One region of the Micromonospora sp. AKA38 genome, then DNA from elsewhere that is predicted to be linked to it. Evidence: predicted binding sites of a transcription regulator. Region 1 holds the regulator's gene; the other holds the start of a gene.

What was found. The regulator HspR, encoded in region 1, represses chaperone genes until heat shock. The targets are predictions, from matches to a motif close to TTGAGTNNNNNNNACTCAA.
Region 2: the regulator HspR is predicted to act here: its motif matches at 4,815-4,833, upstream of lon (endopeptidase La).

What each region holds. Positions count from the first base shown of each region.
Region 1 is NZ_BNEI01000001.1:128,892-136,432, reverse strand. Features, by position in the region: gene TPA0908_RS00690 (GTPase domain-containing protein) at 1-774, opposite strand, end outside; gene dnaK (molecular chaperone DnaK) at 987-2,855, shown strand; gene grpE (nucleotide exchange factor GrpE) at 2,904-3,650, shown strand; gene dnaJ (molecular chaperone DnaJ) at 3,730-4,920, shown strand; gene TPA0908_RS00670 (heat shock protein transcriptional repressor HspR) at 4,945-5,385, shown strand; gene TPA0908_RS00665 (hypothetical protein) at 5,606-5,812, shown strand; gene TPA0908_RS00660 (hypothetical protein) at 5,962-6,390, opposite strand; gene TPA0908_RS00655 (cation:proton antiporter) at 6,562-7,541, opposite strand, start outside.
Region 2 is NZ_BNEI01000005.1:1,683,215-1,690,755, reverse strand. Features, by position in the region: gene TPA0908_RS24495 (helical backbone metal receptor) at 1-172, opposite strand, end outside; gene TPA0908_RS24490 (DICT sensory domain-containing protein) at 228-1,310, opposite strand; gene TPA0908_RS24485 (PDDEXK family nuclease) at 1,446-2,309, shown strand; gene TPA0908_RS24480 (hypothetical protein) at 2,558-3,856, shown strand; gene TPA0908_RS24475 (histone-like nucleoid-structuring protein Lsr2) at 4,285-4,632, opposite strand; gene lon (endopeptidase La) at 4,855-7,191, shown strand; gene TPA0908_RS24465 (DEAD/DEAH box helicase) at 7,315-7,541, opposite strand, start outside.

The sequences.
Region 1 (7,541 bases):
GGCGCCCAGATCCTGCGAGGCGAGCATCTGGGACAGGTGGGCGGCGATCTCGTCGGCGGCCTCGGGCGGGACCCGGTCGAGCACCATGGCGACGGCGGTGCCCCGGGCCCGGGCGCTGCGCAGCAGCTCCCAGGGCACGGCGTCGGCGTAGCGCGCGGCGGTGGTGACGAACAACCACAGGTCGGCGGCGGCGAGCAGTTGCCCGGCGAGCGCCCGGTTGGCGTCCACCACCGAGTCGATGTCCGGGGCGTCGAGAAAGGCCAGCCCGGCCGGCAGCGCCGGGGCGGTGACCAGTTGGAGGGTGCCCGGGTGCTCGCTCGGCTCGGTGGTGCGGGTCAGGCCGGGCAGCAGCTCGCCCTGGCGGAACCAGGCGGCGTCGGCCGGATTGCAGACCAGCACCGGGGAACGGGTGGTGGGCCGGAGCACCCCGGCCGCGCTGACCCGTGCCTGGACCAGGCTGTTGACGAGCGTCGACTTGCCGGCGCCGGTCGAGCCGCCGACCACCACGAGCAGCGGGGCGTCGAGTCGGGCCAACCTCGGCAGCAGGTAGTCGTCGAGCTGGTCGGTGAGGCTCCGGGCGGCGTGCCGGGCCGGCTCGGCCGAGGGCAGGGCGAGCGGGAAGCGAGCCGCGTCGATCGCGGCCCGCAGCTCGGTGAGCGCGGCGGACAGGCCCGCCGTGGCTTCGGCGGGCTGGTCGTCCCCGGTGGGGGCTCCGGTGCGGGCTGCGACGGCGGGCGCGCCGGCACGGGTGGCGGAATCGCCATGCGTCGTCACCGCTAAAGCGTGCCCGACCGACGCAAGGTAAGACAACCGGACGGTAATAACGGTCAGGTTGCGTCGAGTCGACTCAACCTCGACTTGCGGTTTGCCGATCGCGTGGCACTATTGAGTCAAGTTCACTCAACTTGTGGCGCGGCTGCCTTCCGGGCGACCCCGCCGGGCAGGCCAACCGACCTGCTCACCCGTTATGAAGCGAGGAAGCGAACATGGCACGTGCGGTCGGCATCGACCTCGGCACGACGAACTCCTGCGTCAGCGTTCTCGAGGGCGGTGAGCCCACCGTCATCGCCAACGCTGAGGGCTCGCGTACGACTCCCTCGATCGTCGCGTTCGCCCGCAACGGCGAGGTGCTCGTCGGTGAGGTCGCCAAGCGCCAGGCGGTGACCAACCCCGACCGGACCATCCGCTCGGTCAAGCGGGAGATCGGCACCAACTGGACCGTCGACATCGACGGCAAGAAGTACACCCCGCAGGAGATCTCCGCGCGGACGCTGATGAAGCTCAAGCGGGACGCCGAGGCGTACCTGGGCGAGCAGATCGCCGACGCGGTGATCACCGTCCCGGCCTACTTCAACGACGGGCAGCGCCAGGCCACCAAGGAGGCCGGTGAGATCGCCGGCTTCAACGTGCTGCGGATCGTGAACGAGCCGACCGCGGCCGCCCTGGCGTACGGCCTGGACAAGGGCTCCAAGGAGCAGACCGTCCTGGTCTTCGACCTCGGTGGCGGCACGTTCGACGTGTCCCTGCTGGAGCTGGCCGAGGGCGTCGTCGAGGTGAAGTCGACGAGCGGTGACAACCAGCTCGGCGGCGACGACTGGGACCAGCGGATCATCGACCACCTGGTGAAGACGTTCCGCGGCGAGCACGGCATCGACCTCTCGCAGGACAAGATGGCCATGCAGCGGCTCAAGGAGGCGGCCGAGAAGGCCAAGATCGAGCTGTCCGCGGCCACCACCAGCAACATCAACCTGCCGTACATCACCGCCGGCTCGGCCGGCCCGCTGCACCTCGACGTGACGCTGAGCCGCGCCGAGTTCCAGCGCATGACGCAGGACCTGCTGGACCGCTGCAAGGGCCCGTTCGAGCAGGCCGTCAAGGACGCCGGGATCAAGGTCTCCGACGTCGACCACGTCATCCTGGTCGGCGGCTCGACCCGGATGCCGGCCGTCACCGACCTGGTCAAGCAGCTCACCGGCCGCGACCCGAACAAGGGCGTCAACCCGGACGAGGTCGTTGCCGTCGGCGCCGCGCTCCAGGCCGGCGTGCTCAAGGGCGAGGTCAAGGACGTCCTGCTGCTCGACGTGACGCCGCTGAGCCTCGGCATCGAGACCAAGGGCGGCATCTTCACCAAGCTCATCGAGCGCAACACCACCATCCCGACCAAGCGCTCCGAGGTCTTCACCACGGCCGACGACAACCAGCCGTCGGTGCTGATCCAGGTGTTCCAGGGCGAGCGGGAGATCGCGGCCTACAACAAGAAGCTCGGCACGTTCGAGCTGACCGGCCTCCCGCCGGCGCCGCGCGGCGTGCCGCAGATCGAGGTCACGTTCGACATCGACGCCAACGGCATCGTCAACGTGCACGCCAAGGACCTGGGCACCGGCAAGGAACAGAAGATGACGATCACCGGCGGCTCCTCGCTGCCGAAGGACGACATCGAGCGCATGCGCCGGGACGCCGAGGAGCACGCGGACGAGGACAAGCGCCGCCGCGAGGAGGCGGAGACCCGCAACGTCGCCGAGGCGCTCCAGTGGCAGACCGAGAAGTTCCTCGCCGAGAGCGGCGACAAGCTGCCGGCCGAGAACCGGGACCAGCTCAACGAGGCGCTCGGCGAGCTGCGCAGCGCCCTCGGCGGGCAGGACATCGAGAAGATCAAGGCCGCGCACGAGAAGCTGGCCCAGGTCTCCCAGCAGGCCGGCTCGCTGCTCTACGCGCAGCAGCAGGAGGGTGAGCCGGGCGCTCCCGGTGCGGGTGCGGCCGGGCCGGGTGCCGGCGCGGGTGCGACCGGCGGTCCGCAGGCCGGCGGCGCCGACGACGTGGTCGACGCGGAGATCGTGGACGAGGACAAGAAGTGACAGTCGGTCCCCGGCACGATCCGCACCGCAGAGGGATGAGGTGACCGCATGACGGACACGCCACGAGCGGCCGACCCGGGTTCCACCGGGTCGGCGCCGGGTGGCTCCGCGGGCGCCGGCAAGGACGCCGGCGACGAGCCGCGGGTCGTCATCCGCGACAAGCGCAAGCTCGGCAAGGTGACCGAGGAGCCGGCGAACGACCCGTCCGCCGCCGACGCCGCCGCCGACGCGCCCGCCGAAGGGCTGGTCGAGGAGGCCGAGGTCGTGGTCGACGAGATCGGCGGCGACGCCGACGTCGCCGGGCCCCCCGTGGTCGACGCGCCGGCCGAGCCGAGCGACGAGACCGGCAAGGCGCCGCTCGGCGCCGAGCTGGAGTCGCTCCGCTCCGACCTGGAGGAGCGCACCCGCGACCTCCAGCGGGTGTCGGCGGAGTACGCCAACTACCGCAAGCGGGTCGACCGCGACCGCAACCTGGTCCAGGAGCAGGCGACCGGCGGGGTGCTCACCGCGCTCCTGCCGATCCTCGACGACCTGGACCGGGCCCGCGAGCACGGCGACCTGGTGGGTCCGTTCGGCAGTGTGGCCGACCAGCTCACCGCCGCGCTGGGCAAGTTCGGCCTGACCGCGTTCGGTGAGCAGGGCGACCCGTTCGACCCGACCCGGCACGAGGCGGTGGCGCACCAGACCTCCGCCGACGTGACGGAGCCGACCTGCGTGCAGGTCATGCGCCGGGGCTACCAACTCGGCGAGCGCCTGCTGCGGCCGGCCCTGGTCGCGGTCGCGGACCCGGAGTAGTGCCGACCCGTGACGTCCCGCCCGCCCGCACCGGGCGGGCGGGACGACCGGGATTCGACCCGTGGAAGGGGGTGGACCGGTGAGTTCCAAGGACTGGATCGAGAAGGACTACTACGCCGCGTTGGGCGTGGACAAGTCCGCCTCCTCGGACGAGATCAAGAAGTCGTACCGGAAGCTGGCCCGGGAGTCGCATCCGGACCACAACCCCGGTGATGCCGGGGCCGAGGAGCGGTTCAAGACCGTCTCCGAGGCGTACGCGGTGCTCGGCGACGAGAAGAAGCGTCGCGAGTACGACGAGATGCGGTCGCTCTTCGGCTCGGGCGCGTTCCGGCGCGGCGCCCGCGGCGCGGGCCAGTCCGGGGGCGCGCCGTTCGACGTCTCCGACCTGTTCGGCGGCGGCGGTGCCGGCGGTGGTGGCGACGCCCGGTTCGGTGGCGGCGGCTTCACCGACCTGTTCAGCACGATCTTCTCCGGTGGCGGCGCCGGCGGCGGGGCACGCCCGCGCGGTCCGGCCCGGGGCCGGGACGTCGAGGCCGAGGTGGCGCTGGACTTCTCCGACGCGGTCCGCGGCGTCACGCTGCCGCTGACGCTGCGCGCACCAGGGGTCTGCGACACCTGCCACGGCAACGGCGCGAAGCCGGGCACCACGCCGCTGGCCTGCCCGGTCTGCCACGGCGCCGGCGTGACCACCCGCAACCAGGGGTCGTTCAGCTTCTCCGAGCCGTGCCGCAACTGCCAGGGTGTCGGCACGATCGTCGAGGAGAAGTGCCCGGAGTGCCACGGCAGCGGCGGGGTCACCAAGACCCGCACGCTGACCGTGCGTTTCCCGGCCGGGGTGGCCGACGGCCAGCGGATCCGACTGGCCGGTCGCGGCGAACCCGGCGACCGGGGCGGCCCGGCGGGCGATCTGTTCGTGCACGTGAAGGTGCGCCCGGACGAGCTGTTCGGACGCACCGGGGACGATCTGACCCTGAACGTCCCGATCACGTACGCCGAGGCGGTGCTCGGCACCGACCTGCGGGTGCCGACCCTGGACGGCACGGTGACGTTGCGGGTGCCACCGGGTACCCCCGCCGGGCGGGTGCTGCGGGCCCGGGGCAAGGGCGTCGTACGCAACGACGGGCGCGCCGGTGACCTGCTGGTCACGCTCGACGTGGTGGTCCCGGCGAAGGTGTCGGACGAGGCGCGGGCGGCGCTGGAGACCTTCGCGGCACAGACTCCGCCCGCCGCGCGGGAACATCTCGACGCGCGGGTACGTCGATTCGGTTGACGGCGGCAGCGGAGGTGAACGGGCATGTCGGAGGAGTACGTCGGCTCGGGTGACCCGGCCTACGAAGCCAAGATTCTGATGATCTCGGTGGCGGCGCGGATGGCGGGCATGCACCCCCAGACGCTGCGCCAGTACGACCGGCTGGGCCTGGTGCAGCCCGGTCGGGCGGCCGGCGGCGGTCGCCGGTACAGCGTCCGGGACGTGGTGCTGCTCCGCGAGGTGCAGCGGCTCAGCCAGGACGACGGGATCAACCTGGCCGGGGTCAAGCGGATCATCGGGCTGGAGCGGCTGCTGGAGGAGGCGCAGCAGCGGGTGGCCCGGCTGGAGGCGGAGCTGGACGCCGCGTACCGGCGGATCGCCGAGCTGGAGTCGCTGGGTGGCTTCCCCCGCGGCGACCTGGTGCCCACCAACCGCACCTCCACCGCGCTCGTGGTCTGGCGTCCCCGCCGTACCCCCGATCGCTGACACCTGCTGCTCGCGCTCGTCCGAGGGCCGGCCCGCTCCCCGCTGTTCCCGGGGGCGGGCCGGCCCTCCGTCATCTCCCGGTTGCCCCCACGGCTGCACAGTTGGTGAGTGCCGGCCGGCGTGGAGGTTGCGGAAAGTGGGGCGCGGCGAGATGGGTTCCACTACTCTTTGGATCAGGGATAAATGCCCCGAAACGGAATCCGGGCTGGCGGGGGGAGCCATGGCGGAACCGGCGAAGAAAGTGGCGGAACGCGCGGAGGAACGCCTCGAGAAGGTGGCCGAGAACGTCAAGGAGCGGTTCGACCGGGTCACCGAGGGCCGCTTCAGCGACAAGGTCAAGGAAGGGCGCTTCGCCGACCAGACCGACCACGGTGTGGACCGCGCCAGGGACGACGAGCGGCGCAGGAAGCAGGGCGGATCGACCTGACGGTCCACCGACGTGCGGGCCGGGACCCACGGGGGGTCCCGGCCCGTTCGCCCGCCACCCGCCACCCGCGCCGATCTTGGAGTTATGGCACCTCGCAAAAGGCGCACACACCGCAAACCTTGGCGCCACAACTCCAAGATCGGCGGGGGTCAGAGGCGGCGGTTCTCGCGCACCAGGCCGCCCTCGCACCAGTCGCGGTAGACGAAGAGATCCGGGCGGGCGAGCAGCACCCGGCTGTTGTGCGCCCAGTTGCGCATCAGGTCGTCGCCGGTCCGTTCGGCCTGTTCGACCAGCTTGCGGAAGCGGCGTTTCGGGTGCGCGCGGAAGTTCGTCCGGATGCCGTCGGCGGCGTAGATGTAGAGGCAGTGCAGCGCGAACCGGCGGGCCGGGCAGGACCGGTCCATGGCCAGGTCGAACAGCGTCTGCACCAGGTGGTCACCGGCGACCAGCAGGTCCCAGTCCGGTGGCATGGAGGCCAGCGGCACCGAGTCCGGTTGGTACGCCCAGGCCCGCAGCTCGGCGGGCGACGGGTCGACCGGGTTGGCGAAGCCGTGGAACGTCTCTTCCCGCACGTTCACCGGCCGACCTTCCGCTGACGCTGACGGGGGCTCCGGCCACCCGCGGACCCAGACTGCTGGGGCGACACGTTAACGCGCTTCGGCGGAGCAGTGGTAGACCTTCCCAGAATCAATTTGACAACCGTTGGCCGGGCCGGACCGGCTGAGCAGCCGATCAGGCCCGGCCGCGGGTCAGTCGCCCACCGGCACCGTGACCGGTCGGGTGGCGGCGGCGCGTCGGCGCAGCCACTGCTTGAACCAGGTGGTGTCCGGCAGTCGGGCGAGCAGCGGGCCGGTCACCACCGTGATCAGCACGTACGCGGTGGCGAGCGCGGCCAGCTTCGGCTCCACCGGGTAGACGGCCGACACGGCCAGCCCGGCGATGACGATGGAGAACTCACCGCGCGGGGTGAGCGCCAGGCCGGCCCGCCAGCGTCCGGGCTCGGCGATCCCGGCCCGACGGGCGGCCAGGTAGCCGGTGGCCACCTTCGTCGCCATGGTCACCACGGCCAGCAGCAGCGCGGGCAGCAGCACCGGCGGCATGTCCAGCGGGTTGGTTACCAGCCCGAAGAACACGAAGAAGACCGCGGCGAAGAGGTCCCGCAGCGGCGACAGAAGTTCCGTGGCGTGGTGCGCGACCGGCCCGGACAGCGCGATGCCGACCAGGAACGCGCCGACCGCGGCGGAGACCTGGAGCTTGGCCGCGATACCGGCGACCAGCAGGGTCAGGCCGAGCACGCCGAGCAGCAGCGCCTCCGGATCCTTGGCGGAGAGCGCGGTGGAGATCAGGTGCCCGTACCGGATCGCCACGGCCAGCACGACGACCACGGTGAACACCGCGATGGCGAGCGCGATGCCGCCCTTCATCAGGCCGACCCCGGCGAGCAGCGCGGTGACCAGCGGCAGGTAGAGCGCCATCGCCAGGTCCTCGATCACCAGGACAGAGAGGATCACCGGGGTCTCCCGGTTACCGACCCGGCCCAGGTCGCCGAGCACCTTGGCGATCACACCCGAGGACGACACCCAGGTGACGCCGGCGAGCACCACGGCGGCGACCCAGCCCCAGCCGAGCAGCAGCGCGAACGCGAAGCCGGGCAGCGCGTTGAACACCGCGTCGATGAGCCCGGCGGGCGCGGCAGAGCGGAGGTTGCCGACCAGTTCGTTCGCGCTGT
Region 2 (7,541 bases), on a different contig from region 1:
GATCGGGCGCGAGGGCGAGGACGCGATCCAGGTCGGGATACTTCGTCCCGCCGACGCGGGCGACGTCCAGCCCGGCCGGGTGCGTGCACCAGTCCGTGGCGCCGACCAGCACCTCCGGCCGGGTCGCCGCGACCGCCTCGGTCAGCGACGGCACCAGCGACACCACCCGCACGACGTGCTCCCCTCGCCCCGGTGCCGTGGCGTGACAGTGGTGGGCGGACGACCGGTCAGCGGGCGCCGGCCGGGGCGGGCTCCGGCGGCAGACCCGCCACCGGCACCCCCTCCCGCACCGCCCACTCCACGGCGGCCCGCAGGTCGTCCGTCGGCAGCGGCCGTCGGGTGGTCACCGCGACCGCGGCGTGCATCGTGTACGCGACGAACGGGTACGACCGCGCCAGCGCCGAGATCGCCTCGTGCAGCCGGCCCACCACGGCCAACGCCTCCGGTTCGGAGAGCGCGGGCAGGACGAGGTGGAACTCGTTGTCGGCGACGCGTACCGCCCGGTCCACCGGCCGCAGCACGCCGGTGACCGCGCCGAGCACGGCCTGGCCCTCCCGGGCGGTGCTGCGTCGGCCGAAGCGTTCCGGTGCGCCGGCCGGCTCGTCGACCCGCAGGCCGACCAGCGCCACCGGCAGCGTGCCGGAGGCGGTCACCCCGTCCGTGCCGGTCCACCGGCGCAGGGCGGGCTCGTCGAGCATCCCGTCCGTCGGCTCGGCCGGTCGCGCGTTCCGGTCGCCGCGCCGGGCCAGCAGCCGGAGCGCCGCCTCGGCCCGGGACTCGCCCGGCGCGGCCGGGATGTCCCGTACCCGGGCGACCGCCTCGTCCAGCGCGGTTCGGGCCGGGCCGGGCAGTCGCTCGGCGAGCTGTTCGCGCAGCCGGATGACCTCGTGCAGCGCCGCGTCGCGGCGGAACCCCCAGCGGCCGTCGAAGAGCCGACCGGCCTCCAGCGTCGGCGCGGGCGCGACCTCGGCCCGGTCGTACGCCACCAGCGTGCCGCCGAAGCGTGGGGTCAGCGCCACCACGCTCCACTCCCGCGCCAGATCCTCCGCCTCGTCCAACGCCACCCCGTACACCCGGTCGGGCAGGTCCGGCGGCGGGCCGCCGACCATGGCGACCACCGTCGCGGCGGCCCGGTCGGCGATCCGCCGGTAGATCTCCCGTTCCCGGGCGAAGTACGGCAGCCGCTGGAACAGCGCGAACACGACGAGCGGGCCGTCCTCCGCCTCGGCCAGCGCCGCTCGTTCGATGGCGTGGGATACGGCGACGAGGCTGCGTTTGGTGAATCGCTCCGGGGTCCGTCCGCTGTGCACCCGCCGAGCCTAGAGGGCCGACCCTGACGGCGCACCGCCCGACGGGTGCCCGGATTCCTCCGCACCGCCGAGGCGATCGCCATGATCGACGCCATACACTCGGACGTCGACCGAGCGACGGACGGATTGTGCGAGATGACCAGCACCGGCAGCGTGGCCGCCTCCTGGCTGCGGCCGATCCCGACCGCCACGCCGACGCGGCTGGCCCGCGCCGGCCACCTCGGGTACGCCGACCGGCGCCTCGGCGAGCTGGTCCAGGGCCGGCCGCCCGGTGTCACCGGCAGCCAGTGGAGCACCGCCGGCCGGGCCGGCCTCGACCTGGTGGTGTGCGCCGCCGACACCGGTCGGCCACGGTTCGCCGTACGGTTCGCCGCGCCCGTGCCGGACGGTTCGCCGGCCCGCCGGGCCGAGCGGCTGACCGACGCGGTCTGCGACGCCGTGGGCCTGCCGTTGCTGCGCGTCGAGTCACCGACGCTCGGCGGCGAGCAGGTTCGCCGGTTCGTCGAGTACGTGCTCGACGCCCGCGCCTACGCGGCCGGCACCGGGCCGGACGGCGGGGAGACGGTCGGGTTCCGCGACATCGTGGGCCGGTTGCCGGACGGCCGGCGCGGCCCGGTCAACGACCTCGGCGCGGTGGCCCGCGCCGCCGCGGTCCAGGCGTACGTGGCGGGCCGGCTGGCCGACCCGATCGTGCGCGGCCTGCACGTGCGGTGGACCGGTGGCCCGGCCGAGGGCTGGAGTTGGGTCGAGGTGCGGCCCGGTCGCTGCCGGGTGGAGCGGGTGCGACTGACGTCCCGCGGCTTCTCCTGCGGGGTGGATCCGGGTCGGCTCGCCGAGGACCTGGCCGTCACGGCGTTGGGGGAGAAGCTGCGTGACCCGGCCGCCGACGAGGCGTCCCTGATGGACCGGACCGAACTGCGCGAGCAGGTGCGGCGCCTCGCCGACCGGCGGGAGTCCTTCGACGGCGGCTTCGCCTTCGACCATCTCTGCGTCGACTGACCGGCCCGCTCCGGCCACCGGCCGGCCCGCCGATTTTTTTCCGATCCCCGGTTGAACCTTCGCCGTCGGCCCTCCGTACCTAAGCGGGAATGGACGCAGATCTTCCGCCGCGCCCGGACGGCGCGGAGACGGTGCGGAAAGGGCACCGTCGGCCATTGACGCGCGGCTCCGACGTCGCAGTGATCTCACCCCGAAGAATTCCGCCGGGATCACCAGTCAACTACCGGATCGAGAAGGAGAACAATTCGATGCGCAGGTCCACACGGGCGCGCCGGTCATCCGGTAACGCGCGGAGCAAGCGGATGCTGGCCGTGGTCGGCACGCTCGCGGTCTTCGGCGGCATCGTCGCCGTCACCCAGATCTCGTCCGCCCAGGACCGGCGGACGACCACCCGCGCGGCCTCGGCGTCCTGCGTGGCCCCGAGTGCGGGCGCGACCGCGCCGGGCGGCCAGGGCAGCACCACCCGGACCTGGCAGAACGGTCGCTGGGTCCGGAACCACTGGGGTGACGGCCAGATGTCGGCGGCCGAGTGCCAGCAGACCAAGGGGGGCGGCGCCGGCGCCGGCACCCCGACCGTGACCTGCCCGGACGTGAAGAGCAAGCTGCCGCAGGTGCCCGCCCGGGCGCGCGCCGAGGTGGACCGCAACCTGGCCCTGCTGGACAACCAGATCGCCGAGGCGAACCGACGTCTCGCGGCGGACGGCCGCAACGGCGGCGACTTCATCAACAACGCGATCCTCCGGCCGCTCGCCGACAAGCGGACCGCGACGTTGAACCGGATCGCCACCGCCATCGGGCGGGGCGGCCAGCGTCCGCAGGGTCTGGACAAGCTCGCCCCGTGTGCCCTGGCCGACAACGCGCAGAACGGCGGCAACACCGGCGGGGCCAACAACGGCGGCCAGAACGGCGGCAACACCGGCGGTCAGAACGGTGGCAACAACAACGGTGGCCAGAACGGCGGGAACAACAACGGCGGCGGTCAGAACAACGGCGGCAACAACGGCCTGAACGTGCTGGCCAAGGACTGCGCCAACAGCAAGTTGGAGGCGCACAACGGCTTCCAGAACGGCAACCGTTGCGTGAGCACCGCGTTCGGTGAGGTCGGCGCCGCGGCGAACAACCCGTCGCTGCTCATCACGCAGTTCCCGAACCAGGTGCAGCGCAACCAGCCGTTCACGCTCCGGGTCACCACGAGGAACCTGGTGCGGGACCGGTTCCTCGCCGCCGGGCAGGGCGGCTACTACCTGGAGAGCTCGCTGCTCAACGACCAGGGCCTGGTCCGCGGTCACTTCCACACCGCGTGCCGGATGCTCGGCAGCACCCGGCAGCCCCCGAACCCGCAGGACGTGCCGGCCTTCTTCGTCGCCACCGAGGACGGCCGGGGCGGGTCCCAGCCGGACGACGTGCTGATCCAGATTCCGGGTCTGCCGGACTCGGGCCTGGCCCAGTGCTCGGTCTGGGCCGGCGACGGCTCGCACCGGATCCCGATGATGGAGCGGGCGAACCAGACCCCCGCCATCGACGTGGTGCGCATCCAGGTCAACTGACCCGCACGCCGACGGCCGGAGCCGTCCGGGTACGCCCGGGCGGCTCCGGCCGCTTCGCGGGTCGGTCCGGTCGCGGCGGGGTCGCCGGTGGGTCTTGCGGGCTGAGTCGTCGGTGCCGTCGCTTCGGTGTGCGGCCGGTGGCTCGCCGCCCGTCGCGGAAGCACGCGGCTGCGCTGTCCGTCCGACCGTCCGGCGGCCCCCGGGTGCCGGCGACGGGACCCGGGGGGCGGCCCGTGCACCGGCCGCGTCGTCGCTGCGGTCAGCGCGGAAGGCTGGGTGCGGCAGGCTCGCGCACCGCGCGGTGCGCCCGCCGAGAAAGTTGCTGCCGAGTCGATCGAGCCGGATGAAAATTGTCGACCAAAAAAGCCGGCCGGGGCCCCGCTGATTCCCAGCGTGACCCCGTGGCGCCCGACCGTGAACCGGGAGCCTCAGCGGCCCTTGTACGCCTCCACCACGGAGACCGGGATGCGCCCGCGCTCGGAAATCTCGTAGCCGTTCTTGGCGGCCCATTCGCGGATGGCGCGGTTCTGCTCGCGGTCCATTCCCGAGGTGCTCGGCCGGGTGGCGCGCCGCGCCGCGCGGCCGGCGTCGACTGGTCCGCGGCCGATGCGCCGGCCAGCGTTGATGTACGGGTCCAGCGCTTTACGCAGGACGCCCGCGTTCTCGTCGGAGACGTCGATCGTGTAGGCCACGCCGTCCAGGCTGAACTCGACGGTCCGATCGGCCTTTCCGCCGTCGAGGTCGTCCGTCAGAACGGTGATTACTTTCCTTGCCATCGCCATTACTCCCTGTGTCGGGCGGGGTGTGGCTAAGAGTTTGACCTACCTGGCGGTAATTCCGCAACAATACCCGACACTTTCCATTCGGCGGGTCGGGGTAAACGATGGACCGCCAATAGGGCCGGAGGGGGTGGACGTGGCCTGGGTCACAAGCCGGAACAAGGTGCACGGTTTGTTACTTGAGTCAGACACGCTCAACCAACTGATGGCAGGTGTTCGATGGCAACTCTTCCGGTACTTCCCCTGACCGACGCCGTCCTGCTGCCCGGGATGGTCGTCCCGGTGACCCTCGACCCGACCACCCAGTCCGCTGTCGACGCGGCCCGCGCCACCGGCGACAAGACGCTGCTGGCGGTGCCCCGCATCGACGGCGAGTACGGCTCGGTCGGCGTGGTCGCCACCCTCGAGAAGGTGGGCCGACTGCCCAGCGGCGAACCGGCGGCCGTGGTGCGCGGCATCGCCCGCGCCCGCATCGGCTCCGGTGTGCCCGGCCCGGGCGCGGCGCTCTGGGTCGAGGCGACGACCCTCGACGAACCCGCGCCGGCCGGCCGGGCCCGGGAACTGGCCCGCGAGTACCGCGCGCTGATGACCTCGGTGCTCCAGCAGCGCGGCGCCTGGCAGGTCATCGACGCCATGGAGCGGATGACCGACCTCTCCGAGCTGGCCGACTCGGCCGGCTACGCGCCCTGGCTCAGCCTGGCGCAGAAGACCGAGCTGCTCGCCGCGCCGGACGTCACCGCCCGGCTGGAGCTGCTGGTCGGCTGGGTGAAGGAGCACCTGGCCGAGCAGGAGGTCACCGAGCAGATCAACACCGATGTCCGGGAAGGGCTGGAGAAGTCCCAGCGGGAGTTCCTGCTCCGGCAGCAGCTCGCCGCGATCCGCAAGGAACTCGGCGAGGACGAGCCGGACGGCTCCGCCGACTACCGAGCCCGGGTCGAGTCCGCCGACCTGCCGGACAAGGTCCGCGAGGCGGCCCTGCGCGAGGTCGGCAAGCTGGAGCGGGCCAGCGACGCCTCGCCCGAAGCGGGCTGGATCCGCACCTGGCTGGACACGGTCCTGGAGATGCCGTGGAGTACGCGTACCGAGGACAACACCGACCTGGCCGCGGCCCGGGCGGTGCTCGACGCGGACCACGCCGGCCTGGCCGACGTGAAGGACCGCATCCTGGAGTACCTCGCGGTGCGCAACCGCCGCGCGGAGCGCAACCTCGGCGTGGTCGGCGGACGCGGCTCCGGCGCGGTGCTCGCCCTGGCCGGCCCGCCCGGCGTCGGCAAGACCAGCCTGGGCGAGTCGGTGGCCCGGGCGCTGGGTCGCACCTTCGTCCGGGTCTCGCTCGGCGGGGTGCGGGACGAGGCCGAGATCCGGGGCCACCGGCGCACCTACGTCGGCGCGCTGCCCGGCCGCATCGTGCGGGCGCTGCGTGAGGCCGGCTCGATGAACCCGGTCGTGCTGCTCGACGAGGTCGACAAGCTGGCCGTCGGCTACTCCGGCGACCCGGCGGCGGCCCTGCTGGAGGTGCTCGACCCGGCGCAGAACCACACCTTCCGTGACCACTACCTCGAGGTCGACCTCGACCTGTCCGACGTGCTCTTCCTGGCCACCGCCAACGTGGTGGAGAACATCCCCGGCCCGCTGCTGGACCGGATGGAGCTGGTCACGCTGGACGGCTACACCGAGGACGAGAAGGTGGCCATCGCCCGGGACCACCTGCTGCCCCGGCAGCAGGAGCGGGCCGGGCTGACCGCCGACGAGGTGACCGTCGCCGACGAGGCGCTGGCGCTGATCGCCGGGGAGTACACCCGGGAGGCCGGCGTCCGGCAGCTCGAACGGGCCCTTGCGAAGATCCTGCGCAAGGTGACCGTGGCGTTGGCGTCCGACCCGGCGCCGGTCCGCGTCGACACCGCCAACCTGGCCCGCTACCTGGGGCGGCCCAAGTTCACCCCGGAGTCCGCCGAACGTACGGCGGTGCCCGGCGTGGCCACCGGCCTGGCCGTCACCGGCGCCGGCGGGGACGTGCTCTTCATCGAGGCGACCAGCATGGAGGGCGAGCCGGGCCTGACCCTCACCGGTCAGCTCGGGGACGTGATGAAGGAGTCGGCGCACATCGCGCTGTCCTACCTGCGCTCCAACGGACGACGCCTCGGCATCGACCCGAACGCCCTCGCCGGGCGGCGGATCCACGTGCACTTCCCGGCGGGCGCGGTGCCGAAGGACGGTCCCAGCGCCGGCATCACCATGGTCACCGCGCTGGCGTCCCTGGTCACCGGCCGGCCGGTGCGGCCCGAGTTCGGGATGACCGGCGAGGTGACGCTCTCCGGCCGGGTGCTGCCCATCGGTGGCGTGAAGCAGAAGCTGCTCGCCGCGCACCGGGCCGGCCTCACCGAGGTGATCATCCCGAAGCGCAACGAGCCGGACCTGGACGACCTGCCGGCCGAGGTGCGCGAGGCGCTGACCGTGCACACCCTCGCCGACGTGGCGGACGTGCTCGCGCTGGCGCTGCGTCCGGCCGAGGTGGACGCCCAGAGCCTCGGCGGCCAGCCGCTCACCGCGGCCTGACCGGCCCCGTCGAACCCCCGTCGCCCGCCGGGCGGCGGGGGTTCGTGGCCCGGAACGCGAGACGCGGGGCACGCCACCGTGCCGGACCGACCATCTTCGGGCCGAGCCGGCGCGGTGGGCCGGCTACCGGCGGTCGCGCCGGTCCCGGGGGTCGAAGCGACGCTCACCGCCACCGTCGCCCTCACCGTCCCGGTCCCGCCGGACGGTGGCCTTGCGACCCTTGATGGTGCTGTCCCGCAGACCCTGGATCACCTCGTCGGCCATGCCCTGCGGCACCTCCACCAGGGAGAACCGGTCGGCGATCTCGATCGAGCCGATGTCCCGCCCGCTCACCCCGGTCTCCCCGGTGA